DNA from 4 places in the Kitasatospora sp. NPDC032150 genome. Region 2 is predicted to be linked to each of the others. Evidence: riboswitches for the same ligand, from Rfam matches in the RefSeq annotation. Region 2 holds a riboswitch; each other region holds the start of a gene.

Region 1 (4,096 bases), on a different contig from region 2:
CCGGCCTTGGTGAGCACGCGGACGGAGGCGGTGTTCTCCGGGTCGACCCGGGCGGCGAGGCGGTGCAGTCCGAGGGTCCGGAAGCCGAACTCGCATAGCAGCGCGGTGATTTCACTCGCGTACCCGCGGCCCCAGGTGTCCGGGCGCAGCGCGTAGCCGAGGGCGGCGGAGCGGTGGTCGCCGAGGTCGAGGACGGCGGTGCCGATCGGCGTGGCGCACTCGGGTTCGTCGTCGGCGAGCACGGTGACGGCGAGCCGGTAGACGGTGCGCGGCTCGGCCTCGGCCTGTTCGACGTAGAGCTCGATCTGGTCGGCGCACGTCTCACGGTCGCGCGGTTCGAAGGGTAGGTACCTGGCGGCCTCCGGGTCGCCGAAGACGGCGTGCAGGGCGTCCACGTCGCGGGGCGTGTGGTGGAACTCGCGGAGGGCGAGGCGCGGGCCGGCCAGCAGCACGGCCCGTCCCGGCCCGGCCGGTCCCGGTTCTGGCTCCATGCCGTCCGACCCTACAGCGGGCCCCGGCCACGGGTGCGGCGCCCGCACGGAGGCCGTACCCCCGGGCACCGGCTACGGTACGTAGCGTGAACCACGATCTGCAGCTCACCCCGGGTACCCGCACCACCGATCTGCTCGCCTGGGCGGCCGAGCACGGGTACGAGCCGGTGCCCGAAGAGGCGCTGCGGACGGTGCTCACCCTGCTGGAGCTCGGCGACGCACCGATGCACGAGGGCTTCCCCGAGCTGAGTTCGCCGCTGCTGGAGCAGCTGCTGTACGAGCAGCTCTACCTGTACGTACAGCCCGCGGCCGAGCCGGAGGCGTACGGGCGGGCCGTGCGACTGCTGATCGATCATCAGCGGGCGGCCCGGCGACTGAACGCCAAGCGGCACGCCAGGCTGCACGCGGAGGCCGAGTGGCAGGGCGAGCTGCTCTGCGACCTGCTGCGCCGGCCGCACCTGCTGACCTGGCCCCGGCTGTACACGCTGCTGCTGCGCGCGGACGGTGTGGACGTCGGCGACGCGGCGGCCGTACGGGTCTGGCTGGAGGAGTTCCGCGCGCTGACGGAGGACCAGCGGATCGCGCGCTTCGCCTGGCTGGAGGAGCTGGGGCCGATGGAGCCGGTGCGGGGGGACGAGGGCTGGAACCGGGCGCGGGTGCTCTCGGTGGGGATGGCCACCGACGGGGCACGACTGCTGCTGGAGAACCGGCTGATGCAGCGCAGCTACCGCAACCTGGCCGGGCGGAACGCGCTGGGCCTGCCGATGCCCGACGAACTCGCCGGTGACTTCGAGAGCTTCGAGGCGGCGGTGGCGGCGGAGGCGCTGCGGCTGTGCGGGGAGTGGACGGTACCGGGGCTGCCCGAGCTGCTGGTGACGGAGTTCGCGGACCTGGCGCCGGAGCCGGAGACGGCGGAGATCGAGGAGTACGTGGCGGGCACGGACGCCTGACCGGCCGGCCGCCGTACGCCCGGCGACCCGCCGCACCGTGCCCCGGCACCAGGGTGCACCGGGCCCGGCCGGGGGGCCGGGGCACGCCCGGCGGCCTGGGGCCGTTACGGCTGGAGGCCGTGGGAGTGGAACCAGGCCAGCGGGTCGACCGGGGCGCCCCCGGCGGGGCGGACCTCCAGGTGGACGTGGGGGCCGAGGGGCACGCCCGACGGCAGGCCGCGGGAGTGCCCGGTGGCGCCGACCCGGCCGAGCTGGGTGCCCGCGGTGACCCGTCCGGACACGGCGGAGATGGCGGAGAGGTGGCAGTACCAGATCTCGGTGCCGTCGGGCAGGGTCTGGATCACCCGGTAGCCGTACGCGCCGGACCAGCCGGCCGCGGTGACGGTGCCCGCACCGACGGCGGTGACCGGGGTGCCGGTGCGGGCGGCGAAGTCCAGGCCGGTGTGCGGCTGGGACCAGTGCGAACCGGCCTGGTCGAACCGCGCCGCGAGCGTGTGGCCGTCGACCGGCGGCCGGAGGGTGCCGAGCCGGGCGCGCTCCTCGACGGCCTGGGCCTCGGCCTGCTGGACGGCCCGCTTGGCCTCGGCCTCCTGGGCGGCGGCCAGCCGGGCGGCCTCCTCCGCGCTGGTGCGCTCTCCGTCGGCCTGCTGCTGGATTCGGGCGGTGAGGGTGAGTCCGGGGTCGGCGGCCAGGACGTGGTCCGAGGCCGTGTCGGGGACGGAGAAGGCCGGCGCGGGGGCGGGCGGCTGGGTGGCGGTGGCCGCGGCGGCCGGTCCTGCGGTGGCGAAGCCGGTGGCGCCGAGTCCGGCGGCCATCGCGGTCACGCCGAGCAGCGAGCCGCTGCGCGACTGGCGGGGCATCCGGTGCCGGGCCGCACCGTCGGCGTCGGCGGCCGGTTCCGGCGGAAGGTCGAGCAGCTGGGTGCCGACCCCGACGCTGCCGACCCCGAGGTTGGCAGGGCTGTGCGACAAGGACGCCACCGGGCGCGCTCCTTTCCTTCCTTCGCGCCGACCGGGTTAGCTGACGGGTTCGGAGCAGGAAGGTCTCCTACGAGTGGGCGGGCCCACCCGATTCACCCCAGGAACGTGGTTCCCCGGCTCCCGGACCCACCCACGGGGCGGATCTTGGGGATTGGGCGACGGCGCACGGTGCCGTTCGGGTACGGCGTTGCCGACCGCGCTGCGTTATCAAACGTTAATCCGAGAAGGCCATGATTCCAAGCTGCACGCCTGGTGAAGTCCTTGGCTCCTGAGGCGCAATGGGCGATTTGTGACTATTGACCAGATCGCCCCATGACAGCCCGTTATCCACCAGGGGAATCAGCCCTGGGCCCGGCGGTCCCGCTCGGCGAAGGTCGTACCGGCGATCGCCCAGTTCTCGCGCGGCACCTCCTCGATCGCCACCCAGATGCTCTCCGGCTGCACGCCGGTCGCCCGGGCGTACGCCTCGGTGAGCTCGCGGGCGATCTCGGCCTTCTGCTCCTCGGTGCGGCCGGCCAGCTGCTTGACGTTGATGAACGGCATGACGGCCCCTCAGGTTCGGGTTCGGCGGTCAGCCGCACCGTATCGCACGACCCCGGAGCGCCAATGCCCGGAAGGCCCCGGACGGCGAGCACCCCGCCGGAGTCCGCGAGTGCAGTCACCGCAGTCACCGCAGCCCCTTGACGGCTAAAGCTATTAGCCATAGCTTTTTGGCTACAGAAAGCAGCGACACCACTGCGGAGGCTCACCATGCCCGGCACCCAGCACCCCGACACCCGGTTCCTCGACGTCCCCGGCGGCAGGATCGCGTTCGACGACAGCGGCACCACCGCCGGCGGCGCCCCCGTGGTGCTGCTGCCCGGGATGCTCGAATCCCGTGCCCTGTACCGGCTCCTGCGGCCGCTGCTCACCGCGGCTGGCCACCGGGTGATCACCATGGACCCGCGCGGCTTCGGCGAGTCCTCGATCGCCTGGGACGACTACTCCCCCGGTGCGGTCGCGCACGACGTGCTCGCCCTGCTGGACCACCTGGGCGTCGCACGGGCCGTCCTGGTCGGCCACTCGTACACCTGCGCCACCGTGGCCAAGGCGGCCGGGGCCGCTCCCGAGCGGGTCGCCGGGATCGCGGTGATCGACGCCTTCTTGGAACACTCGCCGAACGCCTTCCAGCGGGCACTGATGAAGGCACTGGCCCCGCTGGTGCTGGCCTTCCCCGGCATATGGGGCTCCGCCCAGCGGTACTACTACCCCTCGCGCAGGCCCGTCGACTTCGAGAGCCACCGGGCCCACCTGGTGGCGGCGCTGCGCACCCCCGGCCGGAAGGCCGCCACCCGGGGCCAGCTGGAAGGCGACTCCATCGCCGCCGGGTCGGCGGCGGCGGTACGCTGCCCGGCCCTGGTGATCATGGGCAGTAAGGACGTCGACTTCCCCGACCCGGCCGCGCTCGCCGACCGGCAGGCCGCCGCACTGAGTGGCCGTAAGGTGATGATCGACGGTGCCGGGCACTACCCGATGGCGGAGTTCCCCGAGGCCACCGCCGACGCCCTGCTCCCCTTCCTGCACGAGGTCGCCTGATGCCCCGGGTCGGACTCACCCCCGCCGCCGTCGTGGGCCACGCCCTCGAACTGATCGACGAGGAGGGCCCCGAGGCCCTCACCCTGGCCGCCGTGGCCGC
Region 2 (4,096 bases):
GTGCCGGACAGCAGCATCGCCTCGATCGCCAGATCGCTGTCGAGACTGACGGTGACCTTCGTCATGGCGTTCCCCTTCCCGTGGCTGCAGGCGCAACCGACGTTAGAGGGTGGGGAACCGAGCCACCAGCCCGCGCGGCACACGGGTTTTCCGAGCATCTGATGCGGTGCCCGCCCGCGGCGGGGGAACCACGAGCGGGCGGGGGACCACGAGTGGGCGGGAACCGTGTGACCGAGCCGCCCCGTGCACACGGGATCCCGTGAGGCCGCTGTCCCCGGCGCCGACCAGAGCACCGGGGACAGCGGCCTCACGCGGAGAGCCGGGACCGTCAGACGCGGCCGGCGAAGTCCGGGGCGTAGTTGGCGATGGTCTCGATCTTCACGCCCGCCTTCGGGTTGGCAGCCTCGACGTACTTGCCGGCACCGATGTAGATGGCGACGTGGTAGACACCCGAGTTGCTGCCGTTGTTGGACCAGAACAGCAGGTCGCCCGGCTGCAGGTTGTCCAGCGACACCTTGGTGGTGACGTCGGCCTGGTCGGCGGCGACGCGCGGCAGCGAGATGCCGGCCTGGCGGTAGGCGGCCTGGGTCAGACCGGAGCAGTCCCAGCCGCCGTCGCTGCTGCCGCCGTAGACGTAGGCCTGGCCGACCTTGGAGAGCGCGAAGTTGACCGCGGCGGCCTTGCTGCCGGTCGCGGCCGGAGCCGGGGTGGCGGGCTTGGCCGGAGCCGGCGCCGGAGCCGGGGTGCTGGAGCTGCTCGGCTTGGCAGCCGGCTTCTGGGTGTCCTGCTTCGGCGCGGCGGCCGAGGTGCTGCCGAGCGCCAGCTGCTGGCCGGGGAAGATCATGTCCGGACCCTGGGTCAGCACCGACTTGTTGAGGTCGTACAGCTTCTGCCAGCCGCCGTCGACGTTGTTCTTGGTGGCGATGGACGACAGCCAGTCGCCCGCCACCACGGTGTACTTGGCGCCGTTCGCGGCCTGCGGGGCGGCGGTCGGGGCGCTCTTCGGCGTGGCGGCCGGAGCCGGGGTGGCCGGGGCGGTGGCCGGCGCCGGGGTGGCGGCAGGCGCGGAGGTGTCGACCTGGGCAGGAGCGCTGTCCTTGGTCAGACCGGCCTTGACCGAGCAGACCGGCCAGGCGCCGGGGCCCTGCGAGGCGAGGACCTTTTCGGCGACGGCGATCTGCTGCGCCTTGGTCGCCAGGTTGGCCTGCGGGGCGTACTGGGTGCCACCGAAGGCGGCCCAGGTGGAGGCGGTGAACTGCAGGCCACCGTAGAAGCCGTTGCCGGTGTTGATGCTCCAGTTGCCGCCACTCTCGCACTGGGCGACCTTGTCCCAGGTGGAGACGGAAGCGGCGGAGGCACCGGAGGCGGCGAGGGCGGGGATCGACAGGCCGAGACCGACCACACCCGTGGCGGCGATCAGACGGCGGGCACGCTTGTTGGCGTTGATGGGCAGCATGAAGGTGCGTTCCTCTCCCACGCCTGCGAGGTGAGCTGTCGGATTCGGGCTGGAGTTGCCCGGCCGTGCTGCGCACGGCTTCACCCCTAGCCCGGAACCGGCCGAATACTGGCCGGCTCTCGGGCGACTTACCTGGTTCCCCCGCCCCTGCCGTCGGTGCGTTCTGCGGTGCCAGCTGCTCCGGCGGCAGGACTCGGCGTTCCGGAAGAGCTGGGTCCGTGTGTCAACGAACGGAGAGCACGTTAAGCAGACTTAAGTTGAATCCGCAAACACCTGTGAGTTCCCTCACAGGCTATTCGCGGATTATTCAAGATCGAATGCGCACCGGCATTTCCAGGAAATCCGATGGGACTCTTTCAGGTGTGCGGCCGGAGTGGGTATCTGCTCCCCTTTCAGGTGATGCCGTGGCATTCCCGGGGGTTCGGGCGACCGGTTGTGAAGGTTCTGAAAAGCCCCCGAGGGGGAGTGGGGTCCGGGTCAATGGGGCCCACGGAGGGGTCGGTGGCAAATGTCCGAGTTGTGAGCCAATGGGGCAAATGTCATGCAAGGTTCGCCAATTGGCCACCCGGCTCCGGCCCTACGGCCCCGGGAGCCCGCGCCCCGCTCGATCTGGGCCGAGCGGGGCGCGGACCCGCGGGGGCCCCGGAAACGCCGAGAGGCCCCTCGCGGGGGCCTCTCGTACGGTCTTGTCGGGTGCTCAGTCGGCGGGCTGCTCCGCGACGGGGGCCGGGGCCTCACCCGGGCCCGGGATGTTGAGCGCGGCCAGGTAGGTGGACGCGATCAGCTGACCGACGGTCGGGTAGGCGCCGAGCGGGGCTGCGCTCGGGCAGCCGGTCTCCTCGGCTGCCGCGGCCAGCAGCTCGGGGTCGGCCTCGGGGCCGATCACCAGCGGGGCCAGTGCGGGACGCTGGGAGCCGGTGGCCTTCAGGTGCTCGACCGCGGCGGCGACCGAACCCGGCGCGTCCAGGGCGGCGGCCACCACGGGTACCGCGAGCCGGGCGGCCAGCAGTACGCCGGTGATCCCGGCTGCCGCGGCGGACTCCTCGCCGCCGACGGTGGTCAGGACCACGCCGTCCGCCGCAGTGGTGATGGCGAACAGGCGCGCCCGGTCGGCGCGGGCCAGGCCGGCCTCGGAGAGCCGTACGTGCACCGCCTCGGCCAGCAGTGGGTGCGGGCCGAGCACATCGGTGACGGTCGCCCCGGTCTCCCCGGCCAGCTTGTGCAGGGAGGTCAGGAAGCCGTGCGGACCGGCCAGTAGCGGAATCACGACCGGCGCGGGCATGCCCGCCTCGGCGGCCTGGGCGAGTACCTCGGCCACGGTCGGGGCGGCCTGGCCGTCGCCGGTCGCGAGGTCCTCCGTCGTGTCGGCGTCGGCCTGTTCGCCGGTCAGGTAGCCGGCCGCGGTCTCGATGCCGGGCTGCTCGCCGCGCACGATGGAGAGCAGTTCCTCGACTATCGGGCTCGCCTCGGGCCCGGCCGAGGCGGGGACGGCAAGCACCAGTGCCGGGGAACCGGCCGGGATCTCGGGGCGCTCGGGACGGCGGTGGCGCCCCCGCGCACGGGAGCCTGGAGTGCGGACGGGCAGTGGCGCGCCCGGGATGGCTGCGGTGCTCATGGCGGAGATCGTAAGACATTCGGCAGGCAGGACTGCATCCGGATCCCCAGAGTGGGCACCGAGCCCGCGCGAAATCGGGACAATTGCCATCAAATTACCCAATCCTTGCTGACGACCTGTCGCTTCGCGCAACCGAAAAGCAGTCAGCTGCCGTCCTGGGTGACGTGCCTCACAGGTGATCCCGGGGTGCGGTGTGGGTGTTCGGCGCCGGGCGCACGAAGATCAACACGATGGCGCGAGCCCAGTACGGGCAGTCATCGGGCGAACTGTGATTCGCTGGGCTATGTCCACTTACGTTCCGTCAAAGCCGGATCAAGTGGAGTGGTTGGCACACATTCCGACACGCTTGACTGCACGGGCAATGTCCCGTGCTGATGCACGTGCACTGGAGCTATCATCGCGTCAAGTAGGGCGTAAGCCCGGCAGGTCGGGAGAATTCGGTGCAGGAGATGCAGGAAACGTACAACGGCATGGCGGCTGCGGACCTCGAAGGCGTGGTGTGGCAGAAGAGCCGGCACAGCAATTCGCAGGGTAACTGCGTCGAGTTCGCCGCTCTGCCGGGCGGTGAGGTGGCGATGCGCAACTCGCGCTTCCCCGAGGGGCCGGCGCTGATATACACCCGGGCCGAGATCGCCGCGATGGTGCTCGGCGTGAAGGACGGGGAGTTCGACCATCTGACGGCCTGAACCGCCGTCAGCCCTCTGCCGCTTACAGGCCGTCGTGGGACCGTCAGCCACGACGGCCTTCATCGTCTTCGCGGGCATTCGGGGGCCGTCCGGGCCGTCGCGGCCCGCAGCGATGCTCGGAGGAGCGCGGAGTGGAGGACGAGCGTCGAGTGGTTCGGGGCCGCCCGCGGGCTCGCACCGGTCCACCGCCGCTGCCGGTTCATGGTTGCCGCTGGGCCGCGGTTGCCGCCAGGAGACCTGCGGGATCGGCGAGAGAGCGGCTCGGGGCCGGTGGATGTGGCCGTCCGCCCGGATGTGCGGCGGGTCCCGAGATCGGGTGGTGAACCCGGAGGATGTGAC
Region 3 (4,096 bases), on a different contig from region 2:
CGCGGCGGCGTGGGCCGGGCGGTGAAGCGGATGCGCTCGTACCTGGCCGAGTTGATCCACCGCAAGCGGGCCGACCTCGGCGACGACCTGATCTCCGGCCTGATCCGGGCCAGTGACCACGGCGAGCACCTCACCGAGAACGAGGCCGCCGCGATGGCCTTCATCCTCCTCTTCGCAGGCTTCGAGACCACCGTCAACCTGATCGGCAACGGTCTGTACGCGCTGCTGCGCGACCCGGGGCAGCGCGCGCTGCTGCAGGAGTCCGTGGCACGCGGCGAGAAGGAGCTGCTGGCCACCGGGGTGGAGGAACTGCTGCGCTACGACGGGCCGGTGGAGCTGGCCACCTGGCGGTTCGCGACCAGTCCGCTGACCATCGGCGGGGTGGAGATCCCGGTCGGCGACCCGGTGCTGGTGGTGCTGGCGGCCGCGGACCGCGACCCGGCCAGGTTCGCTGCGGAGAACACGCTCGATCTGGCCCGGAAGGACAACCCGCACCTGGGATTCGGACACGGCATCCACTACTGCATCGGCGCTCCGCTGGCCCGGCTGGAAGGCCAGATCGCGCTGGCGACCCTGCTGACCCGGCTGCCCGACCTGACCCTTGCCGCCGACCCCGCAGAACTGCGCTGGCGCGGTGGTCTGATCATGCGTGGCCTGCGCGAACTCCCGGTTTCCTTTACCGCGCGACAGGGCTGATCTTCCCCGTAATCCGGAAGTCATTCTCGGGATTTCGGTGAGATGTGCCACATGGTCCGCGCCGCCTTCCGGACACCCGGCAAGCCGGGCGTGTCGGGCTGACGGCGTGTCGGATGTGTCCTGATTCGCCGATCTGTGAATGCGCATCAAACCGGACAAATCTGCATCGTCTGTAAGCACATATAAACACAACGTAATTCCCGTGTGATGTACGGGATATGAGCTTGTGATTGGTGCGACGGTATGCGTAGTCTCCGATGAGTTCGCTGCTGCGAACCCCGTTGCGCGGAACGCCAAACCTTGCCCATCGCGCCTCGGGACACCGACCAGAACCCTTGGGCAAGGGCGGGGGACCCAGGTTTCGTCGCCGTTCCCACGGCTTGGGGTGAAGCCGCGTCGGCAGGGCAGGAAGCGTTCCTGTCCCGCTCGCCGCGGCCGGGCCAACCTCCCGGTCCGAACCCGACAGCTCACCTCGCAGGCGTGCGGAGAGGACACCTTCATGCTGTTCACCGGTTCGGGCCGTCATCGTCGCAAGACCCAGGCCGAGAAGGCCATCGCCGCCGCCGGTGTGGCCGGCGTCGGTCTCGCGCTGCCGCTGCTCACCGCCACCGGCGCACACGCCGCCTCCGTGCCGACCTGGGACAAGGTCGCCGACTGCGAGAGCGGCGGCGACTGGAGCATCAACACCGGCAATGGCTTCTACGGCGGACTCCAGTTCACCTCCAGCACCTGGAAGGCCTACGGCGGCGGCCAGTACGCGAGTCAGGCCAACCAGGCGAGCAAGGGCCAGCAGATCGCGATCGCCGAGAAGGTCCTCGCCTCGCAGGGGCCCGGCGCCTGGCCGGTCTGCTCCGTCAAGGCGGGTCTGTCCAGGGGTGGTTCGGCCGCCGACGTGGACACCGGCAGCCACACCCGCAGCTCCGGCTCGGGCTCCTCGGGCTCCTCGGGCTCCTCGAGCTCCTCGGGCAGCAAGAGCAGCACCAAGAGCTACAAGAGCCAGTCCTCCCAGGACGCTTCGCGCACGGCCGCCACTCCGTCCTTCCCGGGCAAGGCCGGCTACGACGCCGAGTCGGGCAAGTACTGGTACCAGAAGAGCGGCGGCTGGTACTGGACCAGCCACCAGAGCATCTACGAGCAGTTCGCGGGCGGCGCCGCCGAGAAGGCCCCGGCGCAGAGCCCGGTGTCCGCCGCGGCCACCACGCAGAGCGCCGCCACCGGCGACTACACCGTCAAGGAGGGTGACACGCTGTCGGGCATCGCCCGGGCCCAGCACCTCTCCGGTGGCTGGCAGCACCTCTACGACGCCAACCGCGCCACCATCGGCGGCGACGCCAACCTGATCCTCCCCGGCCAGGTGCTGAAGCTGGGCTGACCCCAGGTGGCATGAGGGGCCGTTTCCGCCGCCGTCGCGGAAACGGCCCCACTTGTCGTGCTTGTGGTCATTCAGGTGAACTACCGACTGGTAGAGCGGCCACACGCTGAGACGGAGCCAAGGGCAGCGTGGCCCGGAGGCCCGGTGCGGTTAGGCTCTGGTCGTAACGACTCCGCAATCGTCCGCAGACTGCACCCCCTGTCCGTAGGACCTGCTTCCGCTAGGAGATGCCTCGTGCCGTCCATTGATGTCGTCGTAGCCCGTGAGATTCTCGACTCGCGCGGCAACCCCACGGTCGAGGTCGAGGTCGGCCTCGACGACGGCAGCACCGGTCGTGCCGCTGTCCCGTCCGGCGCCTCCACCGGCGCCTTCGAGGCCCTGGAGCTTCGTGACGGCGACAAGAACCGCTACTTCGGCAAGGGCGTGGAGAAGGCCGTCCTCGCCGTCATCGAGCAGATCGGCCCGGAGCTGGTCGGTTACGACGCCACCGAGCAGCGCCTGATCGACCAGGCCATGCTCGACCTGGACGCCACCCCGGACAAGTCCTCGCTCGGTGCCAACGCGATCCTGGGCGTCTCCCTCGCCGTGGCGCACGCCGCCTCCGAGGCCAGCGACCTGCCGCTGTTCCGCTACCTCGGCGGCCCGAACGCGCACGTGCTGCCGGTTCCGATGATGAACATCCTCAACGGCGGTTCGCACGCCGACTCCAACGTCGACATCCAGGAGTTCATGATCGCGCCGATCGGCGCCGAGTCGTTCTCCGAGGCCGTCCGCTGGGGCGTCGAGGTCTACCACACCCTCAAGGCCGTGCTGAAGGAGCGCGGCCTGTCCACCGGCCTGGGCGACGAGGGCGGCTTCGCCCCGAACCTGGACTCCAACCGCGAGGCCCTGGACCTCATCACCGAGGCCATCAAGAAGGCCGGCTACACCCCGGGCAAGGACATCGCCCTGGCCCTGGACGTCGCCGCCACCGAGTTCTACAAGGACGGCGCCTACCAGTTCGAGGGCAAGGCGCTCTCCTCCGCCGAGCTGATCGACTACTACGCCGACCTGGTCGCCAACTACCCGCTGGTCTCCATCGAGGACCCGCTGAACGAGGAGGACTGGGACGGCTGGAAGGCGATGACCGACAAGCTGGGCGACAAGGTGCAGCTGGTCGGTGACGACCTGTTCGTCACCAACCCGGCCCGCCTGGCCAAGGGCATCGAGACCGGCACCGCCAACGCGCTGCTGGTGAAGGTCAACCAGATCGGGTCGCTGACCGAGACCCTGGACGCCGTCGAGCTGGCCCAGCGCAACGGCTACCGCTGCATGATGTCGCACCGCTCCGGTGAGACCGAGGACGTCACCATCGCCGACCTGGCCGTCGCCACCAACTGCGGCCAGATCAAGACCGGTGCCCCGGCCCGCTCCGAGCGCGTCGCCAAGTACAACCAGCTGCTGCGCATCGAGGAGATCCTCGACGACGCCGCCGAGTACGCGGGCCGTTCGGCCTTCCCGCGCTTCCGCGCCGCGGAGTAGCAGGCACAGTACGCACGAGGGCTGGTCAGCGACGGCTGACACCTGCGTCCGACCGGATGAGGTCTGACACGGACGGCTCGTGATCGGTGCCCCGCCACCCGACCCCGTAGGGTTGGGCGGCGGGGCACCGGCGCGCGGTGCCGACGGGAGGGGTACATGGCGAGGTGGAAGATCCCCGGGATCGCCGGGCGGCCACGGTTCACCAGCAGGGCCACGGTGCTCGTCCTGGTGCTCTGCTCGCTGGTGGCGATCCTCGCGTACCCCACCCGCCAGTTCATCGCGCAGCGCTCGGAGATCAACGCACAGCGCGCCAAGGCCGAGCGCGCCACCCAGCAGGTCGAGCAGCTCCGCAAGGAGCGGGCCCGCTGGCAGGACCCGGAGTACGTGAAGGCGCAGGCCCGCGAGCGGCTGCACTACGCACTGCCGGGTGAGACGCCGTTCGTGTCGGTCGACCCGAGTCCGCCCGCCACCGCACGGCCCGCACCGGGCGCGGTGGCAGCCGGCCCG
Region 4 (4,096 bases), on a different contig from region 2:
CGGGGACCGCCGCCGTTCGCGACCGGTTGCCAGGGTGGATCCGCCGATCCGCCCACCGGTCACGACCACGGTCATCGGTGATCGCTCACCACCCACCGTTCACCGGCACAGGGTGCGCTCGGCCGTCGTGGCGATCCGCTCGGCGACCCGGTCGACCGGGAGGGAGCGGCCGGTGTACAGCAGGTCGAAGCTGTCGAAGCCGGTCAGCATCCAGAGCAGGTCCGCGGCCTCCTCAGTGGTGACGTCGGGACGCAGCTGGCCCTGGTCCGCCAGCCGCATCGCGCGGTAGTAGGCCCCCGCCGCCCGCCCCTGCTCGATGCGCTGGACGGCGCCGCCGACCGCGTCCGCGCTGAGCATCGCCATCGAGCACAGCGCGCGCAGCACGTCCCGGTGGGCGGCGTACATCGTCATCACCCCGTGGATTCCACCGCGCAGGCCCTCGCGGGCGTCCGGGTGGGCCGTCGCCTCCAGCATCCGGGAGAACCCGCCGCGGTCCAGGAGGTCTTCGGCGAAAGCGGCGAACAGGCCTCCGCGCGAACCGAACACCAGGTAGACGGTCGAGCGGGAGACACGGGCGAGTCTGGCGACCTTGTCCAGGGCGACCGGCTCGGCCGGGGCCTCGCGGAGGCAGGTGTACACCGCGTCGAGGATGCGGCGGCGGGTCTCCTCCGAGGCTTCGGCTCTCAGGCGCTGGTCGTATTTACGGGTAGCCATGGGCGCTGATCCTACAATCACTTGACAGTTTGTCCGATGAAAGACAGGCTGTTCAGTGAAAATCGGGGGAGGGACGCTATGCAGTCAAGAGCACTGCAGCGCATGGTGGTTGAGCAAGAGTCCGAGCCGCCCTCGACCGTGGTTCACGGCCGGCGCCGGACCCTCCCCTGCCCGTCGAGAGCCCTCGGGGGTTTTCCGGGTTCCCCCATGTTCGAAAATCGGACACTCAGATCACTCGTTTGACGTAATGTCAGATCTGAACTTCCATGCAAACGCAAGGAGTCATCCACATGCGCGTCCTGTTCACCGCCCCGGCTGCGGCTGGGCACATCTTCCCGATGATTCCGACCGCGCAGGCCCTGCGCTCGGCCGGGCACCAGGTCCTGTTCGCCGGCTCGGCTCCGCTGGAGACGCTGTGCAACACCGGACTGCCGGTGGTCGAGGTCGGCGACGGCACCGGCATCGGCGAGGCCTTCCAGCGGATCACCAAGGACGAGCCGAAGTACGTAGCCAAGGACCGCACTCAGGAGGAGATCCTCGAACTCGCCGCCCTCGGCTTCGCCGAGCACGGCCGGGTCGCCATCGACGGACTGCTGCGGGTCGCCACCGAGTGGCGCCCGGACATCATGGTCATGGAGCCCTTCGCATCCGCCGCCCCACTGGTCGCGGCCAAGCTTGGCATACCTACCCTGGTCCACAACTTCGGCGTGATGCCCGGCCTTCCGATGCTCGACCGGCTCGCCGAGATCCTCTCCGCCGACTACCAGGCCCACGGGGTGGCCGGTCCCGGCGAGCGCACCGTGATCGACGTGGTACCGGCCTCGCTCGGCGGTGACGGTGGCGGCTGGCGGGTCCGCTACGTCCCCTTCAACGGCGGCGGTGTCATCCCCTCCGATCTCGTCGGCCGCGGTGAGCGGCGCCGGATCGCAGTCACCCTGGGTACGGTGCTCACCGAGTACGCCGGTGTCAACCCGATCGCCTGGCTCACCGAGCAGGCCGCCGAGGTCGACGCGGACTTCCTGCTCGCCGTCGGCAGCGCCGACCTGAGCCCGCTGGGCACCCTGCCCGACAACATCCGTCCGCTCCCGTGGACGCCGCTGGCCGAGCTCCTCGACGTCAGCGACGCCGTGATCCACCACGGTGGTTCCGGGACCATGCTCACCGCCGCCGTCGCCGGCGTGCCGCAGCTGATCCTGCCGCAGGGCGCCGACCACTTCATCAACGCGGACGCCGCCGAGGCCAAGGGGTACGCGCTGCGTTCGGAGGGCGACTCGGTGGACGCCGCGCTGCTCACCCGGCTGCTCGACGACAAGACCCTGCGCGACGCGGCCGCCGCCCTGCAGGACGAGATCAACGAACTGCCGTCGCCGGCAGCCCTGGTTGGCGACTTCGAGCGGCTGTACCGCGAGACCCGCTGAGCACCGCCCGATCCGTCACGTCCGCTGAGGGGCGCGTGGACCAGCGTGACCGCACACTTCCGAAGTACGTGGTCGCCCACGCTGATCCGCGCGCCGCTCAGAGCCGTTCGCGCGCCCCACGGCGAACTCCTCGATCAGCAGTGAGGTACGCATCCCGCGCCAGACGAGGCGGACCCGTTGCAGGGCGATACCGGTGATCGGGCGGTGCACGACGTCGGGGCGCGGGCAGCCCAGCACGACGGCCACCGTGGACGGCGGCGGAGTACTCGCATAGGCAGCGGAGCCGACTCCGGGCTCGGGGGGGGTGTGGCGGCCGGCCCGGAGTCCAGAGGGAGGCTGGACGAATGTCGTGATTTTTGTGTGATGTACCGGATGCGGGCTTGTTATCCAGGTGATGATCCCTCTAATCTCCCTGCAGTTCGCCGTTGCGGACTCCCGGACGCAGTACGCCGAGTCCTGCCCATTCGCGCTCCGGGACATCGAGCACACCCTGGGCAGGAGCGGGGGAACCAGGTCAGTCGCCGCCCCCCACGGCTTGGGGTGAAGCCGCGTACCCACGCGGCCGGGCCACCTCCCGGTCCGAACCCGACAGCTCACCTCGTAGGCGTACGGAGAGGAATGTTCCGTGGTCTTTTCCGGTTCCGGCCGCCACCGCCGTCCCACCCAGGCCGACCGCGCCATCGCCGCCGCCGGCGTGGCGAGCGTGGGTCTGGCGCTCCCGCTACTCACCGCTGCCGGGGCACACGCCGCGCCCGTCAAGACCTGGGACGCCGTGGCCCAGTGCGAGACCGGCGGCAACTGGAGCGCTGACGACGGCCAGGGCCACTACGGCGGCCTCGGCCTGACGCAGCGCGCCTGGGTCTCGCACGGTGGTGACAAGTACGCCGCCGAGCCCGACCACGCCACCAGGAGCCAGCAGATAGCCGTGGCCGAGCAGGTCCTCGCGGACTCCGGCACCGGCCTCTGGCCCACGTGCGCCGCCCAGGCCGGTCTGACCGATGGGGGCGGCAAGGGCGGCCGCCACGATGACGGCGACAAGGGCCGTCAGAACGATGACGGCGACAAGGCCGGTACCGCGCCCGGTTCGCAAGCTTCGGCCACGCCCACGCCGGCGCCCGCGCCTGACGCCCCGGCGGCCACCCCCACTCCGAGCGCGCCCTCCGCCGGCATCGACACCACTCCGCCCGGCACTCCGGCTCCGGCCTTCCCCGGCCGCGCGGGCTACGACCCGGCCGCCGGCGTGTACTGGTACCAGGACAACGGCGTCTGGCACTGGACCGTCCAGCACGACGTCTACATCAAGCACATGGACAACGCGGCGGCCACCGCCCAGCCGAGCGCCGGCACCGGCACCACCTCGCCGAGCCCGGCGGCTCCGGGCACCTCGCAGCCGGCGCAGCCGGGCGTCCCGACGACGGGGGCCACCCCCTCGATGCCGGCGACCGGCACCCCCGCCCCCGGCTCCGCGACCGGCACCCCGCAGCTTCCTGGCACTCCCACCGCGAGTTCCGGCCCTACCGCCACGACCGTGACACCGGGCTCCCCCACCGCGCCCGCCTCGCCGTCCGCCCCCTCGGCTGCGAACACCCCGGCGGCTCCGCAGTCCTACACCGTCGAACACGGCGACACCCTCTCCGCTATCGCCGAGTCGCACAAGCTCACCGGCTGGCAGCACATCTACGAGGACAACAAGGCGGTCATCGGCGCCAACCCCAATCTGATCCTTCCCGGCCAGTCGCTGAACCTGCAGCAGCACTGACACCCGGAGCGCCCCGCACCGGAGTTGACGACTCAGGACGTCGGCTCCGCTGCGGGGCGCTCCTGTCGTCCGGGCCGACGGTCCGCCCGAAGGGGACACCTGAGCCGGCCGATGAGGCCAGCCCTCCGCACGGAAGTTGGTTGTCCCGGTGGCTCCGGCCAGCGGAGGATCGGCCCCGCTCAGTCCCACCAGAACATCCAGTGGC

What was found. Region 2 has a riboswitch for cyclic di-AMP ahead of ACZ5ON_RS16900 (transglycosylase family protein). Riboswitches for the same ligand answer to the same signal wherever they lie in the genome.
Region 1: it holds a riboswitch for cyclic di-AMP, as region 2 does, so the genes downstream of both, ACZ5ON_RS09435 (M23 family metallopeptidase) here and ACZ5ON_RS16900 (transglycosylase family protein) in region 2, are expected to answer to the same signal.
Region 3: it holds a riboswitch for cyclic di-AMP, as region 2 does, so the genes downstream of both, ACZ5ON_RS15535 (transglycosylase family protein) here and ACZ5ON_RS16900 (transglycosylase family protein) in region 2, are expected to answer to the same signal.
Region 4: it holds a riboswitch for cyclic di-AMP, as region 2 does, so the genes downstream of both, ACZ5ON_RS08760 (transglycosylase family protein) here and ACZ5ON_RS16900 (transglycosylase family protein) in region 2, are expected to answer to the same signal.

What each region holds. Positions count from the first base shown of each region.
Region 1 covers NZ_JBVIMH010000006.1:21,305-25,400, forward strand. The annotation lists gene ACZ5ON_RS09425 (GNAT family N-acetyltransferase) at 1-491, opposite strand, end outside; gene ACZ5ON_RS09430 (hypothetical protein) at 578-1,441, shown strand; gene ACZ5ON_RS09435 (M23 family metallopeptidase) at 1,546-2,421, opposite strand; cyclic di-AMP (ydaO/yuaA leader) riboswitch at 2,433-2,589, opposite strand; gene ACZ5ON_RS09440 (tautomerase family protein) at 2,761-2,964, opposite strand; gene ACZ5ON_RS09445 (alpha/beta fold hydrolase) at 3,172-3,996, shown strand; gene ACZ5ON_RS09450 (TetR/AcrR family transcriptional regulator) at 3,996-4,096, shown strand, end outside.
Region 2 covers NZ_JBVIMH010000012.1:192,707-196,802, forward strand. The annotation lists gene ACZ5ON_RS16895 (hypothetical protein) at 1-65, opposite strand, end outside; gene ACZ5ON_RS16900 (transglycosylase family protein) at 329-1,477, opposite strand; cyclic di-AMP (ydaO/yuaA leader) riboswitch at 1,462-1,634, opposite strand; gene ACZ5ON_RS16905 (sirohydrochlorin chelatase) at 2,154-3,071, opposite strand; gene ACZ5ON_RS16910 (DUF397 domain-containing protein) at 3,521-3,757, shown strand.
Region 3 covers NZ_JBVIMH010000011.1:104,734-108,829, forward strand. The annotation lists gene ACZ5ON_RS15530 (cytochrome P450 family protein) at 1-696, shown strand, start outside; cyclic di-AMP (ydaO/yuaA leader) riboswitch at 1,011-1,191, shown strand; gene ACZ5ON_RS15535 (transglycosylase family protein) at 1,196-2,068, shown strand; gene eno (phosphopyruvate hydratase) at 2,303-3,589, shown strand; gene ACZ5ON_RS15545 (FtsB family cell division protein) at 3,746-4,096, shown strand, end outside.
Region 4 covers NZ_JBVIMH010000005.1:151,478-155,573, forward strand. The annotation lists gene ACZ5ON_RS08750 (TetR/AcrR family transcriptional regulator) at 100-714, opposite strand; gene ACZ5ON_RS08755 (nucleotide disphospho-sugar-binding domain-containing protein) at 1,005-2,132, shown strand; cyclic di-AMP (ydaO/yuaA leader) riboswitch at 2,609-2,753, shown strand; gene ACZ5ON_RS08760 (transglycosylase family protein) at 2,758-3,891, shown strand.